2 regions of the Rhodoferax ferrireducens T118 genome follow, and region 1 is predicted to be linked to the other one. Evidence: predicted binding sites of a transcription regulator. Region 1 holds the regulator's gene; the other holds the start of a gene.

What was found. The regulator HrcA, encoded in region 1, represses chaperone genes, less so after heat shock. The targets are predictions, from matches to a motif close to TTAGCACTCNNNNNNNNNGAGTGCTAA.
Region 2: a site for HrcA is predicted at 1,646-1,672, ahead of RFER_RS05670 (co-chaperone GroES). Genes of this name have one in related genera too.

The regions. Positions count from the first base shown of each region.
Region 1 covers NC_007908.1:1,778,902-1,782,619, forward strand. The annotation lists gene RFER_RS08340 (YceH family protein) at 1-24, opposite strand, end outside; gene purN (phosphoribosylglycinamide formyltransferase) at 38-631, shown strand; gene hrcA (heat-inducible transcriptional repressor HrcA) at 1,126-2,130, opposite strand; gene RFER_RS08355 (NAD kinase) at 2,159-3,055, shown strand; gene recN (DNA repair protein RecN) at 3,058-3,718, shown strand, end outside.
Region 2 covers NC_007908.1:1,214,533-1,218,250, reverse strand. The annotation lists gene RFER_RS05675 (sodium:calcium antiporter) at 1-855, opposite strand, end outside; gene RFER_RS05670 (co-chaperone GroES) at 1,776-2,066, shown strand; gene groL (chaperonin GroEL) at 2,147-3,718, shown strand, end outside.

The DNA of each region.
Region 1 (3,718 bases):
CAAGGGGGAAGGGGTCAAGGTCATAATTCGGGCCGATATGAAAAACATCGTTATTTTGATCTCAGGCAGCGGCTCCAACATGGCCGCCATCGTAAAGACAGCGCAGCGTGAGGGTTGGCAGGACAAGTTTGGGGCCCGGGTGGCGGCCGTTATCAGCAACAAGGCATCGGCCGCGGGACTGGTTTTTGCGCGTGAACACGGTATTGCCACCGAGGTGCTGGAGCACAAAGCGTTTGCTTCGCGTGAGGCGTTTGACGCGGCATTGGTCCAGATCATTGACCACTTTGACGCGCCGGAGCAGCCTGCGCTGGTGGTGCTGGCGGGCTTTATGCGCATTCTCACGCCCGCATTTGTGGGCCGCTATACCGGGCGCTTGCTCAACATCCACCCGTCGCTGCTGCCGGCTTTTCCGGGTTTGCACACCTATCAGCGCGCGCTGGATGCGGGCTGCAAGGTAGTCGGGGCCACGGTGCATCAGGTCACCGCGGAACTCGATCACGGCCCGATCCTGGCGCAAGCCGCGGTGCCGGTGTTGCCGGGTGATACGGCAGACAGGCTGGCGGGCCGTGTGCTCACGCAGGAGCATCTCATTTATCCGCGAGCGATTGCAGATTTGCTACAAAAAATATAGCTATATATGTATATTTAACGGGGGCTGCAGCCAAATTTGTCATAAATTTGTTGCTCGGGTCGCCGTGCGGACGACGCTTTTGTTCACCGAGGCCTGGCGCAAGAACGCCGCAGTGTAGAACCACACTGCGGCGCTGGTTTTTGGTGGGCCTCCCGTGAGTCGAACACGGCACCAACGGATTATGCTTACCAACTACGACTTTCGTCGCCCCTTTCGGGTTTGTGGTCTGGACTGTCTCTTGTCTTTACGACCTGCCCGTACAGTCTCTACACGTTCTCTCCCAAAGAAGAGCTTCGCTCGGGATTGCCACGGTAATTGTTCACCAGAGGTTTCCCCGACTTTGAGCAGTTCTACCAAGGGGCAGAGTTAACTTGCGCCCAGGCAACCCAATCTGTTTATTCCACTCTCAGTGACTGAGGCTGAGGAAAAAACCACTTTAAGTCCGCTGCTCTAACCAACATGAGCTAGAGGCCCGAAGCGCAGATTGTAAAGGCCTACTTGTGGTAGCTCAGGGCGTTGCTGACCAATTTCGACGTAATGTCCACAATCTGGATCATGCGGTCGTAGGCCATGCGCGTAGGGCCGATGACGCCCAGGGTGCCGACGACCTGGCCGTCCACTTCGTACGGTGCGCTGACGATGGACAGATCCTCGAAGGGGACCACCTGGCTTTCGCCGCCGATGAAGATGCGCACCCCCTCGGCCTGACCGGCAATATCGAGCAAGCGCATGAGCTGCGCTTTTTGTTCAAACAGATCAAATGCGCGGCGCAGGTGGCCCATGTCATTGGAAAAATCAGTCACTGCCAGCAGGTTTCGCTCGCCCGAAATAACCACTTCGTCCTGCGTTTCCGACATGGCCTCGGAACTGACCGCCACGGCCGCCTGCATCAGGCTGGCAATTTCCGAGCGAAGTGATTCCACCTCGTTTTTCAATCGCTCACGAACCTGCTCTATGGCCAGCCCGACGTAATGGCTGTTCAGGTAGTTGGCGGCTTCAATCAATTGCGCCTGAGAATAGTCCGTCTCGGTAAAAATCACCCGGTTTTGCACGTCACCCTCGGGCGAGACGATGATGACCAGCAGGCGCCGCTCGGACAAGCGCAAGAATTCAATGTGGCGAAACACGGAGGAGCGGCGCGGCGCGATGACCACGCCGACAAACTGGGACAGGCTCGACAGCAGGTTGGCGGCGTTGGAAATCACTTTTTGCGGCTGATCGGGCGCCAGGACGTGGGCTGCGAACTGCTCTTGCCGCACCGTCAGCATGGTGTCGACAAACAGGCGGTAGCCGCGCGCCGTCGGAATACGTCCGGCCGAGGTGTGCGGACTGACAATCAGGCCCAAATCTTCCAGATCAGACATCACGTTGCGGATGGTGGCCGGTGACAGTTCCAGCCCCGAGGCTTTCGAGAGCGTGCGCGAACCCACTGGTTGCCCATCGGCGATATAGCGCTCAACCAGCGCTTTCAATAACAACTTGGCACGGTCATCGAGCATGGGGGCATTTTAGTGATGTAATTTGCCAATGAAATCAAAATTCCGGCACGTGGCGCTGATAGGCAAATACCAGACGGTGGCATCGGGCGCATCAGGCGCGTCCTCACGTCGGGTGCTGGAAGACATTGCCCATTTTTTGGGTGCGCAGGGTTGCGAGGTGGTTTTTGAGCATGACACCGCGCACAACATGGGCATTTCCGGCTACCCGGTACTGGATGTCGACGCCATCGGCGCGAAATGTGATCTTGGCTTGGTGGTGGGCGGCGACGGCACCATGCTCGGCATTGGCCGCCAACTCGCCAAGTTTGGCGTGCCCCTGATTGGTATCAACCAGGGGCGGCTGGGGTTCATCACCGACATCCCGCTGGACGGTTATGCGTCCGCGCTGGCGCCGATGCTGCGCGGTGAGTTTGAAGAAGATCATCGCAGCCTGATGCACGCCAGGGTGATGCGTGACGGGCGCTGTGTTTATGACGCGCTGGCGATGAACGATGTGGTGGTGAACCGGGCGGCTACCTCCGGGATGGTGGAGTTGCGGGTTGAAGTCGATGGCCACTTTGTGGCGAATCAGCGCGCCGACGGCCTGATCATTGCCACACCGACCGGCTCCACCGCGTATTCGCTGTCAGCCGGCGGGCCGCTGCTGCACCCTTCGATTCCGGGCTGGGTGTTGGTGCCCATTGCACCACATACCTTGTCAAATAGGCCCATAGTCCTCGCCAACATTACAGAGATTGCTATCGAAATAATATCAGGACGGGATGCCAGCGCCAGTTTTGACACGCAATCGCTGGCCTCGCTGCTGCGAGGGGACCGCATCGTGGTGACACGCTCCGAACACAATGTGCGCTTTTTGCACCCCAGAGGCTGGTCCTACTTTGACACCCTGCGCCAAAAATTACACTGGAATGAAGGAGTGGCCTGACTGTGAGCCTCAAACGTATTGTCTTGCGTGATTTTGTGATTGTGCGCGAGCTCGACCTCGATCTGGCTGACGGTTTCACCGTTCTCACCGGTGAAACCGGTGCCGGCAAGTCGATCCTGATTGACGCGCTGCAGTTGGTCACCGGCGGCCGGGCCGATGTCGGGGTGATCCGCGAGGGCTCAAGTCGCACCGATGTCAGCGCCGAGTTCGACGCGACGGCTGACCTGGCGCTTTGGCTTGAAACTGCGGGCTTTGAGCTCGGTGACAGCCTCTTGTTGCGACGCACCGTGGACGCCCAGGGCAAAAGCCGCGCCTGGATCAACGGCAGCCCGGCCACGGCCACCCAGTTGCGGGCGGTGGGAGAGCAACTGCTCGATATTCATGGGCAGCACGCCTGGCAAAGTTTGACCCGTCCGGAGGCTGTACGGGGCTTGCTGGACGCTTACGCCCAGGTTTCATCTGCCGCCCTGGCAACTCTGTGGCAACAGTGGCGTCAAGCGCAGAGCGATCTGGCGCAAGCCCATGGCGCGCAAGAGTCGTTAGAGCGTGAACGCGAGCGACTGGCGTGGCAAATTGGTGAAGTCGAAAAGCTGGCGCCGCAGCCGCACGAGTGGCTTGAGCTCAACACAGAACACGGCCGACTGTCCCATGCGCAAGCCCTAT
Region 2 (3,718 bases), 560 kb from region 1:
AGCCGACACAGCATGCACTTGCGACACATGCGCATAGATGGCGCCAGGCAGGTACGCAAAGTCATCGATTGCCAGAATCAGCACGTCGAACAGATTGCTGCCCAACAGATTGCCAATCGCCATATCGATCGCGCCTATGCGGATGGCACCCCAAGTGGTGGCCAGTTCTGGCACGGAGGTGGCAAATGCCACAAAGAGCGTTCCAACGAAGGAATTCGACCAGCCCATGAGGCGGGCCAACTCCACGCCGATGATCGGTAACCAGATGCCCGCGCCCACAATCGTGGCCGAGGCCACGCCATAGCCCATCAACGCGGCCTTGAGGGTCATGTCCGGTTGTTTGGCCACGAAGAGGCTGGAGCGGCGCTGCTCTGTCAGGTAGAGCGCTCGTATCGCCACCAAATACATCACAAAGATCATCACGCTGGCCAAACTGACATGCCCGATGGAGGGCATCATGCCCTGCGTGGTCAGCAGCACCGCAAGGCACACACCCGCCAGCAGAATGACACCAAAGCCCGCCGACACGATATGTTCACTATCCGCCAGGGCGTAGATAGCGCCCTTGCGATAAGTCACATCAATCATCGCAAGAATCGCCAGGTTGAAAACACAACTTCCGAGGACGTCACCTACGGCAATGTCGGGCGCTGCTGCGACTGTCACCGCGCTTAAGCCCGTGACCAGTTCCGGCAAGGATGTGACGGTCGCCAACAAAATCAGGCCCACCCAGTTGCGCGAAAGACTGGTGTGCGTGGCAATGGCATCCCCATAACGGCTCAGGCGCACACCGGCGACACCAATCACACCCACGCACAAGCTAAATTGCAGCCAGATCAGAACGACGGAGTCCATAACGTCTGAAGATAGGGGGTGTTGATGATGGCCGCAACGACAATTGACAACTTAAAGTTCAATGATGATGCCCGTGATGAAGTCGGACACGCACACTTTTTGGATAGATAAAGCGTTTTCTTACTTTCCAACAGCTAGGGCGGCCACCGCACGCGGCGAACGATGCCTCTGACAGGTGACCAAGACTGCCAATGAATTTAGATTCCGGAAAGCAGCCGCTGGTCAATACCAGCTGCGTTGCTGTCAACGATTTTCCTTCTGCCACCATCAGCAATGCGGATTGGTCGCCGATTGAGTGACAGCTGTCTGGAACGCTGAGCCAAATATTTTCCTGTTTCCCGTAAGGTGCCACCCGTGAGCACCCGGTACTGGTTGGTGGCGCGTGTACGAATTTGCGATTGGGTTCCCACGGAACCGCCCTGCCAAATACAACATCAAGTGGTGCTTTCAATGTAAGGTCTCGGGCAGGTATTTTGGTCGTCTGAATTTCCGCATTCGGCACTTTTCGACCAGTCCGAACTTGGGATCAACCTGCAAAACTATAAAAAACTACAAATTTGTTATTTGAATTCAATAACTTAGATACGATTTTCGATCTCAACCGAGTTCAAAACCTTCTGAACATCGACACGCAAGAGACCTTTTTCAGACTTTGACACCGTGGCCAAGACCGAGCGTAATCAAGTTTTTCAAACTTTGACACGGTGTTTCAAACATTGACACCGAAAACCTGCGCTCTGCAATTAGTTTTGCCCGTTGCTTCTTGAAAGTCTGGCAAATGCCCTTATCATTAGCACTCGTAAGAGTTGAGTGCTAACAGGCTTTGACCCTCTCAGAATTCTCTCTTCAAGTTAATGAGCGCCAACTTGTCGGTTGGCACTCTTGATTTTTAAACTCTGTTTCAATACCAAGGAGCTCCCATGAAACTTCGTCCCCTGCACGACCGCGTGATTGTCAAACGCGTTGAAAACGAGACCAAAACCGCCTCTGGCATCGTCATTCCGGACAGCGCTGCTGAAAAGCCTGATCAAGGTGAAGTGCTGGCCGTGGGCCCTGGCAAAAAGAATGACAAGGGCGAAATCAGCCCCATGGCAGTCAAGGTCGGCGACCGCGTGTTGTTCGGCAAGTACAGCGGCCAAACCGTCAAGGTGGCTGGCGACGAACTCCTCGTGATGAAAGAGGATGATTTGTTTGCTGTGGTCGAGAAGTAATCCATACTAAATCAATAGCTGGTCACGCAGTATCCATGCGGGCTGGCGGCTAATTCAACTTAAATTTTCAGGAGCCTAACATGGCAGCAAAAGACGTAATTTTCGGCGGCGAAGCCCGCGCACGCATGGTCGAGGGTGTCAACATCCTGGCCAACGCCGTCAAGGTAACCCTCGGCCCCAAGGGCCGCAATGTGGTGCTGGACCGTAGCTTCGGCGCCCCCACCGTGACCAAGGACGGTGTGTCCGTGGCCAAGGAAATCGAACTCAAGGACAAGCTGCAAAACATGGGTGCGCAGATGGTCAAGGAAGTTGCTTCCAAAACCTCTGACATCGCTGGCGACGGCACCACCACCGCGACCGTGCTGGCCCAAGCCATCGTGCACGAAGGCATGAAGTACGTGACCGCCGGCATGAACCCGATGGACCTGAAGCGCGGTATCGACAAGGCAGTACACGCCCTGATCGTTGAGCTCAAAAAAGCGTCCAAAGCCACCACCACCTCCAAAGAAATCGCGCAAGTCGGCTCCATCTCGGCCAACTCGGACGAAGCCATTGGCAAGATCATTGCTGATGCGATGGACAAAGTGGGCAAAGAAGGCGTGATCACGGTTGAAGACGGCAAGTCGCTTGACTCCGAACTCGACGTGGTTGAAGGCATGCAGTTTGACCGTGGCTACCTGTCACCTTACTTCATCAACAACCCTGAAAAGCAAGCCGCTTTGCTGGACAACCCGTTTGTGCTGCTGTACGACAAGAAGATCAGCAACATCCGTGACCTGCTGCCAACCTTGGAACAAGTCGCCAAGTCCGGCCGTCCTTTGTTGATCATCTCTGAAGATGTCGAAGGCGAAGCGCTGGCCACTCTGGTGGTCAACACCATCCGTGGCATTCTGAAGGTGGTCGCGGTCAAGGCGCCAGGTTTTGGCGATCGTCGCAAGGCCATGCTGGAAGACATCGCCATCCTGACCGGCGGCAAGGTCATTGCTGAAGAAGTCGGCATGTCGCTCGAAAAAGTGACCCTGGCTGACCTCGGCTCGGCCAAGCGCATCGAAGTGGGCAAAGAAAACACCATCATCATCGACGGTGCTGGCGCTGCTGCTGATATCGAAGCCCGCGTCAAACAAGTGCGCGTGCAAATCGAAGAAGCCACGTCCGACTACGACCGTGAAAAACTGCAAGAGCGCGTGGCCAAGCTGGCTGGCGGTGTTGCCGTGATCAAGGTCGGCGCTGCCACCGAAGTCGAAATGAAAGAGAAGAAAGCCCGCGTTGAAGACGCCCTGCACGCAACCCGCGCTGCGGTGGAAGAAGGCATCGTGGCTGGCGGCGGCGTCGCTCTGTTGCGCGCCAAGCAAGCGGTCGGCACCCTCAAGGGCGCCAATGCCGATCAGGACGCCGGTATCAAGCTGGTGATGAAAGCCATCGAAGCGCCTTTGCGCGAGATCGTTTACAACGCCGGTGGCGAAGCCTCGGTGGTGGTGAATGCGGTGATGGCCGGCAAGGGCAACTACGGCTTTAACGCTGCCAACGACACCTATGGCGACATGATCGAAATGGGTATTCTGGACCCGACCAAAGTGACCCGCACGGCACTGCAAAACGCAGCGTCTGTGGCTTCGTTGATGCTGACCACCGAATGCATGGTGTCTGAATCA